Regions from separate parts of the Arthrobacter sp. D3-16 genome, predicted to be linked through region 2. Evidence: riboswitches for the same ligand, from Rfam matches in the RefSeq annotation. Region 2 holds a riboswitch; each other region holds the start of a gene.
What was found. A riboswitch is a leader RNA that binds a small molecule or an ion and turns the genes downstream of it on or off. The one in region 2 is predicted to bind thiamine pyrophosphate.
Positions count from the first base shown of each region.

Region 1 (6,715 bases), 310 kb from region 2:
TCTCGCTTCCCCAAAGAGTCCTAGACTACAAATAAGACATAACCCGAGTAACGTGAACAGGCTGGGAGGCCCCCTGTGGAAATTAAGATCGGCGTGCAGAATGTTGGCCGCGAAATTGTGCTGGAATCAGTCCAGGACCCGGATGCCGTGGCCAAGGTTGTAGAGGAAGCCATCACCACCGGCAGCGAACTGCGCCTGAAGGATGACAAGGGACGCCTGATCATTGTTCCCGGCAAGGCCTTGGCCTACGTTGAAATCGGCGCAGAGGAACAGCGCCGCGTAGGGTTCGGCCAGTTCTAGCACCGCGCCCCGCAAAGGGGCATGTACTCCAAGGAGAGCCATGCTTTCGCTGACCATTGTGGTGCTGGTGACAGCGGCCGCAGGTTTCATCGTCTGGGCCAACGACAAGCGGCACACCAAATACGGCGTCGTCCTGCCGGCCGGCGTTGCCGTGGGGGCGGGAGCTGTCACCTGGATCATCCTGATGGCTGCGGGCTTCGGTTACCGGCCGGGCATGACCTGGCTGCCGTGGGTCCTGCCCATGGTTGTGGGCTCAGCAGCAGCGGTTGCAGTGGTCCTCTACTTGGGCCGCGCGAGGGCAAAGCATGATCTGGAACGGCTTACTGCGGCGCTGCGGCTTTAACCGCACACCACGAGCTTTGGCCGGAACCACGCGCCCGGACACTCAAGCACGGCTGTGACCACTGCCTTTCGGGCAGTGGTCACAGCCGGTTAAGCGGCTGCAGGGTGTTTCGCCGGCTCCGCAGCCGCGTGGACCGCCGCAGCGGCTTCACTTACTGCCTCGGCCGCGCCCACGTCGCGGGCAGTGACTTCTCCCCCGGCGTCATGCGACGTGTATAGGAGGAAAACCCGGTTGTACCGCCAGTCCAGGTCCGGGTGGTGGTCCTGTTCCTCAGCAAGGCGCCCGACGGCGGCAATCAGCTCAAGTGCGGCAGCCGCCGTCGGCATCTTGTACACCGTCACGAGTGCACCATGGCTGTACCGCCAGTCGGTCAGGACGGCCAGGGCGTCCTCGAGCCGCTCGGGAGAAAGAATGTCCTTGCCGGCCATGACTGCTCCTCGCCTTAAGGCTGGCTTCCGCGGCACCGGGAGCGGGCTACAGGAACTCTGCCCGGCCCTCCATGGCCGACGACGCCAGTGCATGTTCGCGGCGCGGGATCCTGCCCGCCGCTTTCGCCAGCCTACCGGCGATGACTGCATGTTTGAAGGCCTCCCCCATCAGGGCAGGATTCTGCGCCCGGGTTACCGCCGTGGCCAGCAGCACGGCGTCACAGCCCAACTCCATGGCCAGCGCGGCGTCCGAGGCCGTACCGATGCCGGCGTCCAGAACCACCGGAACCGAAGCGCGTGAGACGATCAACTCGATGTTGTGCGGGTTCAGGATGCCCAGTCCGGTGCCGATCGGCGCCCCGAGGGGCATGACCGCAGTGGCCCCAAGGTTCTCAAGCCGCAGCGCGAGGACCGGATCATCGTTGGTGTAGGCAAAAACCTTGAAGCCCCTGTTGACGAGTTGTTCCGTGGCGTCCACCAGTTCGACGGCGTCCGGCAGCAAGGTCTGTTCGTCAGCGATGACTTCCAGCTTCACCCAGTCGGTTTCCAGCGCCTCCCGGGCCAGTTCGGCCGTCAGCACGGCATCCCGGGCCGTGAAGCAGCCTGCTGTGTTGGGCAGCACCCGGATGCCGTGGTCCACGAGCAGCTGGAAGAGTGATCCGGTCTCAGCGGTGGAATACCGCCGCATTGCCACCGTGGTGAGGCCGGTGCCGGAGGCCAGGAGGGCAGCCCCCAGGCCGTCCAGGCTGGGCGCGCCGCCCGTGCCCATGATGAGGCGGGATGTCAACGTGACGCCGTCAATGACCAGCGGATCATCATGGCCGGCCACGCGTGGAGTGGTGATCGTTTCGGTCATGGTCTCAGCCTCCCTGGACTGCCGTGACGAGTTCGACCTCGTCGCCATCCGCGAGCGCGGTGGTAAACCACTGGCTGCGCGGTACAACCTCGGAATTGTGGGCCACGGCCACACCAAGCTTTTGGCCGTCGGTTGCCTGGCCGTTGGCGGCCAGGGGGCGGCCGGTGATCTGGCTGACGAGCACGGTGATGGAGGCACCCTCAGGCACAGGGTGCCGGGTTCCGTTCAAGGTGATGTTCATGCTGTTTCCTTTGTGGGCGATGTGTGGCTGAAGTGTTTGGGGACTGAGCCGGTGGTTACGCCGGCGCCTGCCCCGGTGGAGAAGCGGCCCGGGCTGAAGGCCGCCCACCGGGGGTCCTCGTGGCCGTCCAGAAGGTCCCGGCAGACGGCGGCTGCGGCCGGTGCCAGCAGGACTCCGTGGCGGAAGAACCCGGTGGCGATGATCAGGCCGGAAACGTACCCGTGCTGGCCGTTGGCCGCTGCGTCCGGGGCGGGAACCCGCCCCAGCAGCGGCGCGTTGTCGGGTGTTCCGGGACGGGCGCGGGCGGTGCATTCCAGCAGTTCGAGTTCGGCGACGGCGGGAACCAGTACTTGCGCGTCGCGGAGGAGCTGGTACACGCCCCCGGCGGAAACGGCGTCCGTGCCGGACACCGCATCCTCGCGCTGGGTCGCCCCGATCACCACCGTGCCGTCCCTGCGGGGGACGATGTAGACCGGAACGCCGTGCACCAGTCCACGGACGGTGGAGGTCACCAGGGGCTGCAGATGCCTGGGCACTGCCAGGCGCAGGATGTCCCCGTAGACGGGCCGCAACGGCAGGAGCAGCTCATCAGGCAGTCCTTCAAGAGCTGCCGCGTGCAGCCCGTTCGCCACCACCGTTTCGGCCGCCAGCACGGTTCCCCCGGACGCCAGGCGCACGCCGGCAACAGCCCCGTCCTGCCACAGCAGTCCGGCTGCCTTCGCCGGTACCGCATATCCGTCGACGGCGCCACCTGCTGCACTGCCCCAACCTGCGGCTGTCTTCGTGTCCCCGCCGCCGTCATCCGCACCATGCCCGGCCAAGGCGGCCTGCAGGCAGGCCACCAACAGTCTTGGATCCACCTGGTGGTCGGCCGGAGTGTCCAAAGCGCAGGCGATCCCGGGGCTGAGCAGGGGTTCCCGTTGCCGCGCACCCCGGACGGTAAGCGGCTCTACGGAAAGGCCGCTGGCCTGCTGGACGGTACGCAGGTCCATCAGGGCACGGCGGTCGGCGGCGTCGGCACCCACGGCGAGGGTCGGCGTCGTGATGTATCCGGGATCTGCTCCCGACGCTGCGGTGAGACCGGCGGCAAATTCCGGCCAGCGGGCCGAGGCATCCAGCATGAATTCCAGGAGATCCTCCTCCTGGTAGTGCAGCTCGCTTACCGGGGCAAGCATCCCGGCGGCGGCCCAGCTGGCCCCCGAACCCGGTGCGTCATCGATCACCGCAACGGAACGGCCGGAACGCTTCGCCTCCCACGCGATACCGTGGCCAATGACTCCGCCGCCGATCACCGCCACATCAGCATGGATTGTGCTGTCCGCGTCCACGGCCAGGGGCCCTGATGGTGCGCCCATGTGTCTCCTTCCCTACGCCGGTATTAGCCGGATCAGGTCAAGCGGTCGGCTCTGACGCCCTCTCAGCCCGGCGCTTTGTGACAGCTGCCGCGGGCTCCCGCAGTACGAGGCCAGTGTAGAGGAACTAGGCTTTCCCCCATGAATGTGTCCCACACCCCTGCCGCCGGCACCGATGTCCTCAGCAGCGCCAAGATCAGCAACGGCGTCAACGCCGCCCGCCTCTACCTCTGCACTGACGCCCGCAGGGACCGCGGCGACTTCGACCAGTTCGTGGACGCAGCGTTCGCCGGCGGGGTGGACATCATCCAGCTGCGGGACAAGGCCATCGAGGCAGCAGAGGAACTGGAACTCCTGGCGGTGCTCAAGGAAGCGGCAGAGCGGCACGGCCGGCTATGGGCTGTCAACGACCGTGCCGACATCGCGGTGCTGTCCGGGTCACCCGTCTTCCACATCGGCCAAAAGGACCTGCCCCTGGACGCTGCACGGACCCTGCTCAACGGCAACGCCGCCATCGGCCTGTCCAGCCACACCCCTGCCCAGGTGGATGCGGCGCTCGGTGCGGCCGCCGGCCCCGCCGGGCTGGACTACTTCTGCGTGGGTCCGGTATGGGCCACGCCCACCAAACCGGGGCGGGCAGCTGTGGGACTGGAGCTGGTGCAGTATGCCGCCACAGCCGCGCGGCCGGCAGCGCGGGAAGGACAGGACGACGGCGGTGTGCCCTGGTTCGCGATCGGCGGCATTGACCACGGCAACGTGGAGCAGGTGGTGGAAGCGGGCGCACGCAGGATCGTGGTGGTCCGGGCCATTACGGAGGCCAGCGACCCGGCAGCCGCCGCCGCTGCGCTGCTCGCCGCCCTGGATGCCCTCACCTCCTGATGCCGCCGCTCCGGGACGGATGCCTGCATAAAGGCGCCGATTCCGGCTAGGCTGATTTTCGTGTCACACCATCGGCTGGCCCCCAACGTCCACGAGCACAACAACGCCCTTGAGGAAGCGCTGAGTGCCCTGAGGACGGAGCTGGAGCTGCCGGGCGCCTACCCTGAGGACGCGGTGGCTGACGCGAAAGCGGCAGTTGAGGCCCTGCAGTTTCCTGACTACGACCTCACCGGCGTCGAATTCATCACCATCGATCCCGCATCGTCCACTGACCTGGACCAGGCACTGTTCATCGAAGCTGACGGCGACGGCTACCACGTGCTGTACGCCATCGCCGATGTCCCCGCTTTCGTGCCCCCTGGCGGGGCCCTGGACACGGAAACCCGCCGCCGGGGCCAGACCTTTTATGCCCCTGACGGTCGGATCCCGCTGCATCCGGAAGTCATCAGCGAACAGGCCGGCAGCCTCCTCCCCGGCCAGGACTGTTCTGCGTTCGTCTGGGACTTCCGCCTGGACAGCGCTGCCGAGGTGACATCCGTAGCCGTGAAGCGGGCCCGGATGCGCAGCCGCGCGAAGCTCAGTTATAAGGGGGTGCAGGCGGAGCTTGACGCCGGTACCGCCTCCCCTGTGCTGCAGCTCCTTAAGGAAGTGGGGCTTAAGCGCGTGGAGCTGGAACGGGCCCGCGGGGGCGCCAGCCTGAACATGCCGGAACAGGAGATTGTCCAGCTTCCCGACGGCGGCTACCGGATTGCCGCCGCTCCCCAGCTTCCGGTGGAGGACTGGAACGCGCAGATATCCCTGATGACCGGAATGGCAGCGGCCAACCTCATGCTCGCGGGTAAGGTGGGCATCCTGCGCACCATGCCGTCCCCGGACGAGCGCTCCCTGAATCATTTCCGGCTGCAGACAGAGGCCCTTGGCAAGCCCTGGGACGGGGAGGTTAGCTACGGCGAATACCTGCGCAGCCTCGACTCCACCGATCCCCGCCAGCTGGCCATCCTGCATTCGGCCGGCATGCTGTTCCGCGGCGCCGCCTACACCGCCTTTGACGGTTCCGTCCCGGAGGACGCCGTCCAGTCCGCCATTGGCGCCGCCTATGCCCATACCACCGCTCCCCTGCGCCGCCTCGTGGACCGCTTTGTCCTGGTGATCTGTGAAGCGTTGAGTAATGGCGGCAATGTACCGGCCTGGGCACGGGAGGCACTCCAGTCCCTGCCCGAGATCATGGCCGGGTCGGACCAGCTGGCATCACGGATGGAACGGATGGCCCTCGATACCGTGGAGGCCGCGCTGCTGGTTAACCACATCGGGCAGGAATTCGACGCGATCGTGATTACCGGGTCCAAGCCGCAAAAGGAAAACGGCAAAAACGGCAACGGCAACGGGAAGAACGGCAACGGGAACGGCGGTTCGGGGGTCATCCAGATCGCAGACCCCGCTGTGACCGCACGCTGCGCCGGGGAACTGGTGTCCGGAACCAAGGTCCGGGTCCGCTTGGTCTCCTCCGATATCGCGACGCGCGAAGTCCATTTCGAACTCGTGGAGTAGTGCCGCGAAGGGCCGTCCGGCCGCGGAAGCCTGGTTTTTGGCCGCCTGCGGCTAGACTGAAGAGGTAGAAATGGATGCCCGGTCGTTGATTTCCTTGATTTGAAACCAACAAGCCCGCCCCTACGCGATCTTGAGATACACCCGCTGGTCACCAGTGCCAGCATTTAGATAGCCCGCGATCGGCTTCCACTGGAATTGCTTGTGCGCCCGAGCGTGCTCCGGAACAGCCCTTCGGCCGGCCCGTTGAGCAGGCAGCGCCACTGCCCAAATGAATAAGGAAACTCCACAGTGAGTGAATTGCATACCCACCAGCTTCTGACCGATGAGTCCGGCACCGAGACCATCGAGCCGGAAGAAACCATCATCTCGGACGAGAAGCCCCACGAGATCGCCGAGAAGTCCTTCGCCGACTACAACGTCCGTGCGGACATCGTGGAATCCCTGGCCGACGCCGGGATCACCCACCCCTTCCCCATCCAGGCCATGACCCTGCCGGTGGCCCTGTCCGGCCACGACATCATCGGCCAGGCGAAGACCGGTACCGGCAAAACCCTCGGCTTCGGCATCCCCGCCCTCCAGCGGGTGGTGGGCCAGGACGACCCCGGCTACGACAAGCTTCCGGTTCCCGGCGCCCCGCAGGCCCTGGTCATCGTACCGACGCGCGAACTCGCCGTGCAGGTGGCCAATGACCTGCAGACGGCGTCCCGCAAGCGCAACGCCCGCATCACCACCATCTACGGCGGTCGTGCCTACGAGCCGCAGGTGGAG
Region 1 is NZ_CP096437.1:1,436,532-1,443,246, reverse strand. Features, by position in the region: gene M1D32_RS06995 (TetR/AcrR family transcriptional regulator) at 1-24, shown strand, start outside; gene M1D32_RS06990 (DUF3107 domain-containing protein) at 76-300, shown strand; gene M1D32_RS06985 (hypothetical protein) at 341-643, shown strand; gene M1D32_RS06980 (4a-hydroxytetrahydrobiopterin dehydratase) at 733-1,071, opposite strand; gene M1D32_RS06975 (thiazole synthase) at 1,118-1,927, opposite strand; gene thiS (sulfur carrier protein ThiS) at 1,932-2,168, opposite strand; gene M1D32_RS06965 (FAD-dependent oxidoreductase) at 2,165-3,523, opposite strand; TPP riboswitch at 3,516-3,634, opposite strand; gene thiE (thiamine phosphate synthase) at 3,662-4,399, shown strand; gene M1D32_RS06955 (RNB domain-containing ribonuclease) at 4,460-5,947, shown strand; gene M1D32_RS06950 (DEAD/DEAH box helicase) at 6,236-6,715, shown strand, end outside.
Region 1: it holds a riboswitch for thiamine pyrophosphate, as region 2 does, so the genes downstream of both, M1D32_RS06965 (FAD-dependent oxidoreductase) here and thiC (phosphomethylpyrimidine synthase ThiC) in region 2, are expected to answer to the same signal.

Region 2 (6,715 bases):
TTCCCACGTAGAAGTCGCGGGCCAACTGGACGTCGCCTACCTGGAGGTGGACGTGGCCCACTCCGGCCACGCTCCCGCGCTGGCGCTGAAGGGACTCTTCGGTGAGGTGCCGCTCGAGATACCGCTGCGGCGGCAGGGCGAGGCTGTCCATCACCACGTCAGTGCCGTTCCAGGACCAGTTGCTGCGCGGCCGGTCCCAGTAGAGCTCAATGCCGTTACCTTCGGGATCATTGAAGTAGAAGGCCTCGCTGACGAGGTGGTCGGCGCTGCCCGTAAAGGACCGCGGCTCGAACCGGGCGGCGGTGGCGATGGTGGCGGCGAGGTCCGCCTGGTTTTCGAACAGCAGCGCGGTGTGGAAGAGTCCGGCTTCTCCCCTGCCCGGGAGGTTCAACCCCGGAGCTGGGGCGAGGTGCACGAGCGGTTTCTGCAGCCGGCCGAGGTAGAGCCCGCCGTCCTGCTCGGCAATGACCTCAAGACCGAGGGCGCGCTGGTAGTAGTCCGTCATCACCTTCATGTCGCCCACCTTGAGCATCACGGTGCCCATGGTCAGGTCGGCAGGAAGAAGATCCTGGCTGATGGCTTCTGCAGTCATTGAACGCTCCTGGTGTTGGCGGCCGTCCGGATGAGGCTGCCTGTCACAGTTAAAATTACTTGAACCTTCAATTTATTCCAAGTGCTTTTCCTGAATGGGAAATCAGCGGATGACGCGGCCCCCGAGCACGACGTGCGCCAGTTCGCTGACCGTTCCAGGAGCCTGCCGCGGATCTTCCCGGCACAGCACGACGTCGGCACGGGCGCCCTCCTGCAATCCCTCGGCACCCAGCCAACTCCGGGCACCCCAGCAGGCGGCGTCGAGGGCAGCGGCCATTGGCAGGCCTGCACGGTGAAGGGCCAGAATCTCATCGGCGATCCTGCCGTGCCGTATAACGCTGCCCGCATCGGTACCGGCGTAGATCTGCACTCCTGCTTCGTACGCCTCCAGTACCCGCTCCGCCCGGCGCTCCCACAATGCCCGCATGTGTGCGGCGTACCGGGGAAACTTGGGCTCCGCCTGGGAGGCGATATCCGGAAACGTCGCGATGTTGATGAGGGTGGGCACAATCGGAACGCCCTGCTCGACGAACCTGGGCAGATGCCGTGGCAGGAGCCCAGTGGCATGCTCGATGCAGTCGATCCCGGCGTCCAGCATCTGGTCCAGCGTTTCTTCGGCAAAGCAATGGGCGGTAATCCGCGCGCCTTCATCGTGCACCGCCTGTGCGGCGTCCCTGACGACGGCGGCAGGAAAGGACGGCGCCAGGTCACCGGCGCCGCGGTCAATCCAGTCCCCCACGAGCTTGACCCAGCCGTCGCCGTCGCGGGCCTGTTTCCGGACAGCTTCCACCAGGCCGTCCGGTTCAACTTCCTCGGCGAAGCCCCGCAGATACCGCCGGGTCCTGGCAACATGCCTGCCGGCCCGGATGAGTACAGGGGCGTTCGGGCTGTCCTGCAGGAAGCGGGTGTCAGCAGGGGAACCGGCGTCCCGCACCAGCAGTGTTCCAGCGTTCAGGTCGGTTCTGGCCTGTTCCTCCGCAACTGCTGCCTCCACCGCCCCACCGGCTCCCAGCCCGATATGGCAGTGGGCATCCACGAATCCCGGCAACACCCATCCGTCCAGGACCGTGCGCGGTTCCCCTGCCGGCCGCTGGAATGTCAGCCTGCCGTCAACGGACCACAATCCCCGCCGCTCGCTGTCCGGCCCGGTGAGGACGGTTCCCGTGAAGTGGACGATCTCTGCCATGGATTTACCTCTTTCCCGCCCCGACAGGCTAGCACCGCCGCATGTGGCAGGAGCCCTTCGGCCTTGTCCCACCCTGGCCCTCCGGGGTCTGTGGTAGCTTTCATCTTGACCACACGGGTGCCCCTGCAGGGGCTGAGATCGGGCTGACGCAGCCTGCGACCGTTGAACCTGTCCGGGTAATGCCGGCGAAGGAAGTGAGTAAACCTTGAGTACACCCATTGCACCGTTGAACCCTGCCCACACTCTGTCCGGTACGGCGGAAGGCGGCCAGGACCAGGCTGCTGTCACGGAGTCGCTGAAGTCCCATTCCCTGGCCTTTGTCCGCGATGCCGCATCCGGCATACAGGTGCCCGTTACGGAGATAGCCCTGGCGCCTTCACCCAACGGCGACTCCAACGGTCCGTTCCGGATCTACCGCACTGCCGGCCCGGGGGGCGACCCCGTCCGGGGCCTCAACCCGTTCCGCTCACCATGGATAGAAGCGCGCGGCGACACGGAAACCTACGGCGGCCGCGGCCGGAACCTGCTCGACGACGGCCGCTCGGCTGTCCGCCGGGGTGCGGCCAGCGTGGAGTGGAAGGGCGCCCGTCCGGTGCCCCGCCGCGCCGTCGAAGGCAGGACGGCGACGCAGATGCACTACGCACGGCAGGGCCTCACCACCCCCGAGATGCGTTTCGTGGCGCTGCGGGAGAACTGCGATGTGGAACTGGTCCGCAGCGAAGTGGCCGCCGGCCGGGCGATCATTCCGAACAACATTAATCATCCCGAGTCTGAACCGATGATTATTGGCAAAGCCTTCCTGGTGAAGATCAACGCCAACATTGGCAACTCTGCTGTCACCAGTTCCATTGCCGAAGAAGTGGACAAGCTGCAGTGGGCCACCCAGTGGGGCGCAGACACCGTGATGGACCTTTCCACCGGCGACGATATCCACACCACCAGGGAATGGATCATCCGCAACTCACCCGTTCCGATCGGCACCGTCCCCATCTACCAGGCCCTCGAGAAGGTTAACGGCGAAGCAAACGCGCTGACGTGGGAAATCTTCCGCGACACCGTCATTGAACAGTGCGAACAGGGCGTGGATTACATGACCATTCACGCCGGCGTCCTGCTCCGGTACGTTCCCCTGACCGCCAACCGCGTGACGGGCATCGTGTCCCGTGGCGGATCGATCATGGCCGGCTGGTGCCTGGCGCATCACCAGGAAAACTTCCTGTACACGCACTTCGATGAGCTCTGCGAAATCTTCGCGAGGTACGACGTCGCGTTTTCCCTGGGCGACGGCCTGCGGCCGGGGGCAACGGCCGATGCCAATGATGCCGCGCAGTTCGCCGAACTGGACACACTGGCCGAACTGACGCAGCGTGCCTGGGAATACGACGTGCAGGTGATGGTGGAAGGCCCCGGCCACATACCGTTCCACCTGGTCCGGGACAACGTCGAACGCCAGCAGGAGCTGTGCAAGGGCGCGCCCTTCTACACTTTGGGCCCGCTCGTTACCGACGTGGCGCCGGGGTACGACCACATCACCTCAGCGATCGGCGCCACGGAAATCGCCCGCTACGGAACGGCCATGCTGTGCTACGTCACTCCGAAAGAACACCTGGGCCTGCCTAACAAGGACGACGTCAAAACAGGAGTGATCACGTACAAGATCGCAGCGCACGCCGCAGACCTCGCCAAGGGCCACCCGGGGGCGCACGAACGCGATGACGCACTGTCCAAGGCACGCTTCGAATTCCGCTGGCGGGACCAGTTCGCGTTGTCCCTGGACCCGGTGACCGCCGAGGCCTTCCACGACGAGACCCTCCCCGCGGAACCCGCCAAGACAGCGCACTTCTGTTCCATGTGCGGTCCCAAGTTCTGTTCCATGAGGATCAGCCAGGACATCCGGGACGAATACGGGTCAGCGGAGTCGCAGGCAGCGGTGGCGGAAATGGCAGCAGGAATGCGGGGAAAAAGTGAGGAATTCCTTGCAGCGGGCGGCAAGGTCTACCTCGCGGAGCTGGCTGTTCCGGTGAACGACCGCCCGTAGCTGCACCACAATTTCCGTCCGGCAGGCTATTGGGGGCCTGCCGGACGGGGAAGCTGCCCGCGGCAGGCCTCAGGAAGCCCTGGCAGGCTGGCTCCTGCTGACCCCGCTGATGAAGGAGCGGATGATGCGGTCACCTTCCGGGGAGTCATGGGGCCGGTGCCCTCCCGCCGCCGTGCGGTGCAGGGAGCCGGTCTCACGCAGGTAGCCGGCAATCTCCTCGTAGAGCGGCTCCCATCCCCCGGTGAGGACCAGGGTGGGGACGCCGGGAACAATGTGCAGCGGAGCCTCCCAGGAAGGAGCCTGCAGGCGCAGCCTCCTGGCGGACCGCTTCTCCTCCGCTGTGGCCGGCTGCTGCAGGTCCGTGGCATAGACCCGCCGGACGAACTCGCGCTGGAAATCCTGGTCGCTCATGTGGTGCCGGGCCTCGAACAGGGGTTGCATCAGCTTGATATGGGCCGCCGTGGCCGGCAGTTCCGCGGTGAGCGACAGGCAGGCGGGCTCCACCAGGGTCAAGGACAAGACAAGGTCGGGACGTTCGACGGCGGCCATCATCGCTGCGATGGCTCCCTGTGAGTGCGCAACGACGTGTCCGCCCGCGGCGCCCCTGCCGTCGTCGGCAAGGGACTGCAGCACAATGGCGGCGTCCTCCTCGAAGGAGGACTCAACGGGTTCAGCCACAGGATGGTACCCGTGGCGGCGCAGGAACAGTGCGTCATAGGACAGTGCCATACCGTGCTGGCGCGGCCAGGCCGCAGAGCCGAAGCTGCCGGCGCCGTGCACGAACACTACCCTCTGCTTGAACATGACCCAACCCTATTCGACGGCACCGATAACCCAGGAGAGTAACGCCAAGTGTCGTTCTGACCGCTCAAAACGAGGCTTGGCGCTACCAGGCAGCAGATGTGGTTACTGGCCGAGGAACTTGTCGAAACCCTTGGGCAGGTTCAGCTGCGAGGGATCAAAGTCGCCCGGCTGCTGGCCAAAGGCGGCCCCGGTGGGCAATGCCTTGGCTGCGTTCGCACGCCGGGCCTCGGCCTCCTTGCGTTCCTGGGCAGCCTTGGCGGGGTTACCTGACTTGGCCTTTTTCTTGGGGGCGTTCTTGGCGTTCTTCCGCGCGCCACCGCCCGCACCCGGCATGCCGGGCATACCAGGCATTCCGGGCATGCCGCCCTGGGCCATCTTCTTCATCATCTTCTGGGCCTGCGCGAACCGCTCCAGGAGGCCGTTGACCTCGGAGACGTGCACGCCGGAACCGCGGGCGATGCGGGCGCGGCGGGAGCCGTTGATGATCTTGGGAGCGACGCGCTCATGCGGCGTCATGGAGCGGACGATTGCTTCGACACGGTCGATTTCGCGCTCGTCGAACTGCTCAAGCTGCTGGCGGATGTTTTGCGCGCCCGGCATCATCATGAGCATCTTCTTCATGGAGCCCATGTTGCGGATCTGCTGCATCTGCGCCAGGAAGTCGTCCAGGGTGAAGTCTTCCTGGTCGGCGAACTTCTTCGCCATCCGGGCAGCTTCATCCTTGTCCCAGGACTTCTCGGCCTGCTCAATGAGCGTGAGGACATCGCCCATATCGAGGATGCGGGACGCCATCCGGTCCGGGTGGAAGAGCTCGAAGTCGTCCAGGCCTTCACCGGTGGAGGCGAACATCACTGGCTTCCCGGTGACTGACGCAACGGAAAGTGCGGCACCGCCGCGGGCATCGCCGTCGAGCTTCGACAGGACGATGCCGGTGAAGTTGACGCCCTCATCGAAGGCGTGCGCCGTGTTGACGGCGTCCTGGCCGATCATGGCGTCCAGGACGAACAGCACTTCGTTCGGCACGATGGCCCGGCGGATCTGCCGTGCCTGCTCCATCATGTCGGCATCAACGCCGAGGCGGCCGGCGGTGTCCACGATGACAACGTCGTGGAGTTTCTGGCGGGCTTCCTCAACACCGGCGCGGGCAACCTCGACGGGGTCGCCGGCCGGGTGCTCAAGCTCGGTGGAGGTGGCACCGGGGTGCGGCGCGAACACCGGAACCTTGGCGCGCTGGCCGACTACCTGCAACTGGGTGACGGCGTTGGGGCGCTGCAGGTCGCAGGCCACCAGCATGGGGCTGTGGCCCTGGGCCTTCAGCCATTTGGACAGCTTCCCGGCGAGGGTAGTCTTACCGGCGCCCTGGAGGCCGGCCAGCATGATGATGGTGGGCCCGTTCTTGGCCAGGCGGATCCGGCGGGTCTCGCCGCCGAGGATTTCCACCAGCTCCTCATTAACGATCTTGACGATCTGCTGGCTTGGATTCAGGGCCCCGGAAACTTCGGCACCCAGGGCGCGTTCGCGCACCCGGCCGGTGAATTCACGGACAACGGGAACGGCAACGTCCGCGTCCAGCAGGGCACGGCGGATCTCCCGGACTGTGGCGTCAACGTCCGCCTCCGTGAGGCGGCCTTTGCCGCGGAGATTCTTGAAGGTTGCTGTCAACCGGTCAGAGAGTGAATTGAACACGCGCCGTGCACTTCTTTCAGTGGATGATCAGGACTCGACTATCTAGGGTACCAAGTCGGGCCCGCAAGGTGGCATGCTGGCAAAATGACGAGCCAAACAACAGTGAAAACCCTGCTCATCCTCGGTGCTTCCGGCGACCTTACCGGGCGGCTGCTCCTGCCCGGCCTGGCGCGGCTTGTGGCCACAGGCCGCGCGGCAGGGCTCCGTCTCGTGGGGGCCGGCTCCGATTCCTGGACCCCGGAACAATGGCGGGACAGGGTCCGTACGTCCTTCGCGGCCTCCGCAGAGTCGGCTTCCCCCGAAGGCCTGCGGGCATTGGAGGACCTGGAAAAAGAGACCGTCTACCACCAGCTGGATGTCACGGCCGGCGTCGCGCTTGCATCGCTGCTCGCCAGCCTTGAGGGGCCCAC
Region 2 is NZ_CP096437.1:1,750,756-1,757,470, reverse strand. Features, by position in the region: gene M1D32_RS08365 (VOC family protein) at 1-592, opposite strand, end outside; gene M1D32_RS08360 (amidohydrolase family protein) at 695-1,777, opposite strand; TPP riboswitch at 1,881-1,988, shown strand; gene thiC (phosphomethylpyrimidine synthase ThiC) at 2,004-3,815, shown strand; gene M1D32_RS08350 (alpha/beta hydrolase) at 3,885-4,619, opposite strand; gene ffh (signal recognition particle protein) at 4,722-6,305, opposite strand; gene M1D32_RS08340 (glucose-6-phosphate dehydrogenase) at 6,390-6,715, shown strand, end outside.

Region 3 (6,715 bases), 2.0 Mb from region 2:
CAGTGCGCGTGCCCAGGTCGCAGCCACCTGCGTACGGGAGACGGTACTCCGAGGATTCATCCAGCAGCGGCCCCAGCAGCATGATGACGCTGCGCGTGCGGCGGGCGGCCTCCACGTCCATGGCCGCCAAGTCAAGGACGGCCGGCCTGCGGAGCTGGAGGTCGGTATCATTGAGCCAGGTGCACTCGACCCCGATGCTGCTGAGCACCTCAACGATGCGGTTAACTTCCTCGATTCGAGCAAGACGGCGTAGAACAGTCGTCCCGCGGTTGATGAGGCTGGCGCACAGCAGGGCGACGCCGGCGTTCTTGCTGCTGTTGACATCAACGGCTCCGGACAGCGTGCGGCCGCCCTCCACGCGAAGGTGCGTCATCTGCGGCTTGCCGACGTTGACGATGCTCCGGCCAAAGATGGTCTCGAGCCTCTGGATCATCTTCAGGCTCAGGTTCTGTTTGCCCTGCTCCATCCGGGCGATGGCGCTCTGGCTGGTGCCGAGTTCAGCAGCCAGCTGGCCCTGGGTCCAGCCTTTCTCGCCCCGGGCGTCCCGGAGCATGGCGGCAACGTGTTCCGTAGTTTCCTGCGTCATGCGACGAATATATCATAAATGAGTTACAGCTCAAGATTCAGCGCACATTTGGTGCTTACCCGAGAGCGTTTACCCACTACATGCGATAGAACTCAGCCTGAGGAGGTTGTTGACCCTGCCCGCCGAACCGGAGGAAACTGGATAAACCTCTTCCTTCGACGACGACGGAGGCGCTGAATGCGCTGGAATCGAGGCAGCCAAGCCGCAGCCAGACTCGCCGGCGTGCTGTTCGCAGCCCTGCTCATGGTTCCCGCTGCGGCGGCGTCCGCAGCGCCATCGCCGGGAGAAGGGAAACAGTCAACGCTCGGCAACGACGTCTCATGGCCCCAATGCGGCAAGGATCTTCCCGCAGGCCAGGCGTTTGCCATCGTCGGCGTCAACAACGGGTTGGCCAATAACACCAATCCTTGCCTGCAGGAACAGCTCGAGTGGGCTGCGACCTCGTCCGGCAATTCGGCCCAGCCTGAGGTGTCCCTTTACGTGAACACCGCCAACCCCGGGAGCAGCGGCTCGTGGTGGCCCTCCAGCAACGAGTACCCGATAGGGTCGGCCGTCCATAACCCCTACGGCTCCTGCGGGGAAAAGGATTATGGCAGGGCGTGCGCCTACATGTACGGCTACGCCAAGGCCTGGGACGACGCCTACATCCGCGGGATCAGCAACCCCTCCGACTACGTCTGGTGGCTGGATGTGGAAACCGAGAACTCCTGGTCCACGGACAAGGATGCCAACCGTGCAGTCCTGGAGGGCATGACGGATTTCTTCCAGAGCATCGATGTCAAGGACGTTGGGATCTACTCAACCGGCCTTCAATGGAGCCGGATTGTGGGAACCGTCAACAACTCGAGCAACCTCTACTCCCTGCCGAGCTGGCTGGCGGGGGCGCGCACGGTAACCGGAGCCAAAGCCAACTGTTCAGACCCGCCCCTGACCGCAGGCGGTGAAGTCATGCTCACCCAGTTCGTGACGAGAAAGTTTGATTACAACTACTCCTGCGGCTGAACCAGCGGAGGTGTGAGCCGTCAGGTCCCCAGCCACACCATGTTCCAGGTGCCGGCCCATACTGCGGCAACACATGCTCCACCGGCCATCAGCACTCCGGCAGCCAGCACCCAAAGGTCCAGCGCGCTGTAAGTGGATTCCCGAGCCCAGGTCCGCCGTCCGACGCCGAAGCCGCGGGCCTCCATGGTGACGGCAAGCCGGGAAGCACGCCGGATGGCCTGCACCAGCAGGCCAAAGCTCTGCCCCAGCGTCGCCTTCAGCCGCTGGCGGGCATTACCGCGGGAACCGACGCCGCGGGCGCGGCGGGCCATGCCGATGGTCTGCCATTCCTCGGCCATCAGCCCCACGAGCCGCATGGCGGCCAAGGTTCCCAGCACGAACCGGTGCGGAAGGCGTGCCTTCTGCGCCAGCGCATCGGCAAGGTCCGTGGGATCAGTGCAGCTCATCAGCAGGACCGCCGGCAGCGCAATCGCCAACCCCCGCAGCATGAACCCGGCCCCCAGCTCCAGGGAGCCTTCGCTCATGGTCCAGATGCCGACGTCGATAAGCGTCTTTCCGCTGTCCGGCGCCAGGATGGAGGTGCTCCAGCCACCCACGGCGGCGGCCAGGATGAGCGGCCAGCCCCGCTGCCACAGCAGAGTCAGGGTGAGGCCTGCCAATGGGAACAGCAGGAACTCAAAGACCAGCGCCACTGACGCGGACACCCAGTCAATGGACAGCGCCAGCACTGCTGTTATCAGGAAGACGGCGGCGAACTTGCTCAACGGATTGGCACGGGTCAGCAGGGCGTGGTTGCCGCGCAGGTTCAACTCCTGCCTCATGGCGACACCGCCGCCGCAGCAGCCAGCCGCAGTTCCGTTCCGCCCAGCGCAGCCGTGAACTCGGCATCGTGGGTCACGGACACTACCGCCGTGCCCGCGTCCAGGAGCTCGGACAGGAAGGATGCCAGCTCAGCCCAGGTGTTGGCGTCCTGCCCGAAGGTTGGCTCGTCCAGGACCAGGACCTGGGGGTGCGCGGCCAAGACCGTGGCGACGGAAAGCCGCCGCTTCTCGCCGCCCGAAAGGGTATACGGGTTGGCGTCGACGAGCCCGGTGAGCCGGAGCCGCTCGAGCAGTTCATCCACCCGCTCTTCTCCGTGGCCAAGGTGCCGCGGGCCGAACATCAGTTCGTCCAGTACTTTCCCCGTGACGAACTGGTGCTCAGGCTCCTGGAACACCGTACCCACGCGCTCGATCAGCTGCTCGGCCTTCCACTGGTAAGGGTCAATTCCAGCTCCCCGGCTGAGGGCCAGGGTGGCGGAAACCTTGCCGTCAACCGGTTCCAGCAGCCCGGCCAGCGTCAGCGCAAATGTCGATTTCCCCGCTCCGTTCGGCCCGGTGATGGCCAGCGCCTCACCGGCCCTTACCTGCGCGGAAATGCCTTGCTGCACCGGCACCGGCGGCACCTTCCGGAAGCCCTTGCGGCGCGCATGTTCACGCGACACGGCCAACTCCTCGGCGGCAAGCAGCAGGTCGCCAGTCGCCGGAGCCGAACCGGCAGCACGGAGGCGCGTCGGAGGGACGTAGCCGGGCACCCAGACCCCGGCCTCGATCAGCATGGTCCGGGCTTCGCTGAGGACCTGGTCCGGCGGGCCGTCCAGCAGCACTGCGGAATCGGTTGAAGAGCCGGGCTGCAGCACCACAATCCGGTCAACCAGGTCCTTCCACACGGTTACACGGTGCTCCACCACCACCAAGGTTGCCCCGGTTTTGTCGAGGCAGCGGCCCACAGCGTCCCGCACCTCCACCACCCCGGCAGGGTCCAGGTTGGCAGTTGGCTCATCGAGGAGAATCAGCCCCGGCCGCATGGCAAGAATGCCCGCCAACGCAAGGCGCTGCTTTTGACCGCCGGACAGGGCCGACGTCGGATGGTCCAGCGGCAGGTGGGCAAGCCCGACGTCGTCCAACGCCTCGTGCACGCGGGCCCAGATGTCAGCGCGGGGTACGGCAAGGTTCTCGGCGCCGAAGGCGACGTCGTCACCTACGCGCGAGAGGACAACCTGGGTCTCCGGATCCTGCTGCATCAATCCGGCCCGGCCGCGCTGCTCCCGGGGGGAGGCGCCGTCGATCAGCAGCGAACCGGACTCATCGGAATCGCCCGCCTCGCCGTCGTCGTCGTGCGCATCCCCCAGCACCCCGGCCAGTGCGTGGAGGAGCGTGGACTTGCCGGCGCCGGACGGGCCCAGCAGGAGCACGCGTTCGCCGGGTTGAATGTCCAGGTCGAGGGCACGGACGGCAGGCTTGGACCGCCCGGCATGCCGCCAGCCCCAGCCCCTGGCAGTGACTGCAGCCGGCCGCGCCGCCACGGCAGCGCCGGAGAGGGAAGGAGCAGTCATCAGGAAAAGACGGGCTCCGATGCTGCCTTGCGTGACGCGAAGGAGCTGAGGACACCGGTCTTTGCCAGGCCGCGGGTGGCGATCCACGACAGGGCTCCCGCGATCACGGCGCCGGAAATGGCAGTGAAGATGATGTAAGCCAGCTTGTCCCCGCCGGAGTAGGCGATGTTCCAGCCCCAGGGCGCGAAGGAATCGTTCAGGCCGCAGAAAAAGCCCGCGGCAGCGCCCGCGAGCAGTGCTACGGGCAGGTTGAACTTCCGGTACACGAAGATCGCGAAGATGATCTCGGCGCCCAGTCCCTGGACGAACCCGGAGAACAGTACCGAGGCGCCGTACTGCGAGCCCATGAGGAGTTCGCCGGTGGCGGCCACGGTCTCGCAGAACAGTGCGGCGCCTGGCTTGCGGATGATCAGCATGCCCAGCACCGCGGGGATCATCCAGCCGCCGGCCAACAAGCCGGTCAGCGGCGGATAAACGGCGTTCATTGGTGCCGAGACTGCGGCTGCGCCCTGGGACCAGGCCCAGAAAATGACGCCGCCTGCGATGGCGATGAGGGCTGCCACCACGATGTCCACGACGCGCCAGGACTTGCTGGTGGTCTTCTTGATTACTGTCGTTGCCATGCGATCCTCCTGAGGAACAGGAGGGGAAAGTGGATACAGCAACCGGCGTTGCCGCCGTTGCCGCGCACTTCGAGAACTCGACTCCCTTGCGCCGGTACTAACCGGATCAGGTTCGAGGGTCTGCGGCTGTCCGCACTCTCAGCGCCCACCTGCGGTCCCTGGCATGGCCAGTGATGCCCGACGGCGGCGCTCCCCTGTCGTTGAATGATTCTGTCGGTAAATAATCGCCCTTGTGGGCGGGGTCCAGTTTACACCGGAGGAGGGGTAGATTGTGGGCCATGGCTGCCAATTCCCCGCATGTGACCGAGTTTGATCCGGATTCCGATGCCGTCCAGCCGGAGGGATCCCTGCCAACGCTCATCGCCCGGATCGAAAGCGAAATCCGGGAGCTACAGTTTCCCGGCTTCTCCCTGGATGATGCATTGAACCTGGGGCTACTGCTGGTGGAGCTGGGCAAGGAGGGCCAGTTTCCCATTGCGATAGACATCACGAAGGGTGAACAGGTCCTGTTCCATGTGGCGCTGCCCGGCGCCACGCCGGACAACGAGCACTGGATCCGCGCGAAGCAGCGCACTGCCGCCCGGTACGAGGTGCCGTCCCTCCTGGTGGGGCTGCGCGCCCGGCTCAAGGGCGGACGGATCGAGGACAACGCCTGGTTCGATCAGAGCCGGTACGCCGCCCACGGCGGCTCCTTCCCTGTGTACGTCACAGGAGTGGGCGCAGTCGCAACAGTGACTGTTTCCGGGCTTCCCCAGGTGCAGGACCATGACCTGGTGGTGCAGGGCCTGCGGGAGATCCTTGGGTCCATGAGGGCGGACTGACTTCGGAGCGGATGGACCGAAGGCATCAACCAGCGGGCTATGGACTCCGCCACAGGCCCGGGAGTACATTCGAGGCCAGCGGCCGGAGTTCAACCAGGAGGACGCCAATGCTAGGTCCTGCAGCCGAAAACCAAGTGCGGGCCGCGGTGGACAAGGCCGCCGAGGAGATGATCTATATCGGCCCGGACCACCCCTACTATCCCCTGCTGGCGGAACTTGTGTCCGCCGTCGGGAAGGCCTGGCAGCAGGGGTACGAGCACGGCCGACGCGGCGGGCACCAGGCCAATCCCTATGTGTGGAGTACCTCCGACGGGTAGACACCAGCATCACCAGCCGGGGCGCCGCACTCGCTGGCCGTCCAGAAGATGAGAAGCGTACTTAGCTTTTATTAGTAACCATGCTTACTATGTTGTCTCCCGGTTTTTGAGGAGACAGGACATGACAGTCAGCACCCGGGCAACCGGAGCAAGGACCGGCCTGCAGAAGGCGGCGTTTGCAACGGGCGCCCTTTTCCTCCTTGTGGCTGTGCTGGGGTTCATCCCCGGGATCACTGCTAATTACGAGGCCCTGGGCATGGCCGGGCACGGCTCGGGAGCCTTGCTGTTGGGGCTTTTCCAGGTGTCCATCCTGCACAATATCGTGCACGCGGCCTTCGGGGCAGCGGGACTCTTGCTGGCCCGAACGCACCAGCAGGCAAGGAGCTTCCTCATCTACGGGGGCGTTGTCTACCTGGTCCTCTGGCTCTACGGCCTCCTGGTGGGCGATCAAACCCCTGCCAACTTTGTCCCTGTCAACGGCGCCGACAACTGGCTGCACCTGGCCCTGGGCCTGGGCATGATCATCCTGGCCATCCTGCTGTCACCGCGAACCACCCCAAAGAAGCCGCCGCGGGCGTGACCTGAGCCCCGGCCCAACCGAAACCGTCACCGTCGACGCCGCAACACCGGCAGCACTGCTGCCGCCCAAAGGAGCATCATGAAAATCCCGGAATCCCGAGGCCCCATCAGCAGCGCCCTGTTCACTGCCCTGGCAGGAACCGCCGGCACCGGCAGCGTCATCCCGGGCATCGAAGAACTGCGCGGGCTGGTCACGGCAGGACTGGACGCAACCACAGACATCATCGGGGACGACGACGTCCAGCTGGCCCTTTTCTGCCTCTATGAGCTCCACTACTCCGGCCTTCAAGGCGTCAGCGACGAGTGGGAGTGGGAGCCGGGCCTTATCCAGGTCCGCCACCTGCTCGAAAGGCCGTTCGAGGAAGCACTGCGGGCTGCTGCCCAACCGATAGCCGGGGAGCTGGCCCTGCCGC
Region 3 is NZ_CP096437.1:3,998,629-4,005,343, forward strand. Features, by position in the region: gene M1D32_RS18680 (UDP-N-acetylglucosamine 1-carboxyvinyltransferase) at 1-586, opposite strand, end outside; gene M1D32_RS18685 (hypothetical protein) at 764-1,588, shown strand; gene M1D32_RS18690 (energy-coupling factor transporter transmembrane component T family protein) at 1,609-2,409, opposite strand; gene M1D32_RS18695 (ABC transporter ATP-binding protein) at 2,406-3,962, opposite strand; gene M1D32_RS18700 (ECF transporter S component) at 3,962-4,585, opposite strand; TPP riboswitch at 4,651-4,791, opposite strand; gene M1D32_RS18705 (heme-degrading domain-containing protein) at 4,864-5,406, shown strand; gene M1D32_RS18710 (hypothetical protein) at 5,514-5,723, shown strand; gene M1D32_RS18715 (DUF4383 domain-containing protein) at 5,845-6,303, shown strand; gene M1D32_RS18720 (iron-containing redox enzyme family protein) at 6,382-6,715, shown strand, end outside.
Region 3: it holds a riboswitch for thiamine pyrophosphate, as region 2 does, so the genes downstream of both, M1D32_RS18700 (ECF transporter S component) here and thiC (phosphomethylpyrimidine synthase ThiC) in region 2, are expected to answer to the same signal.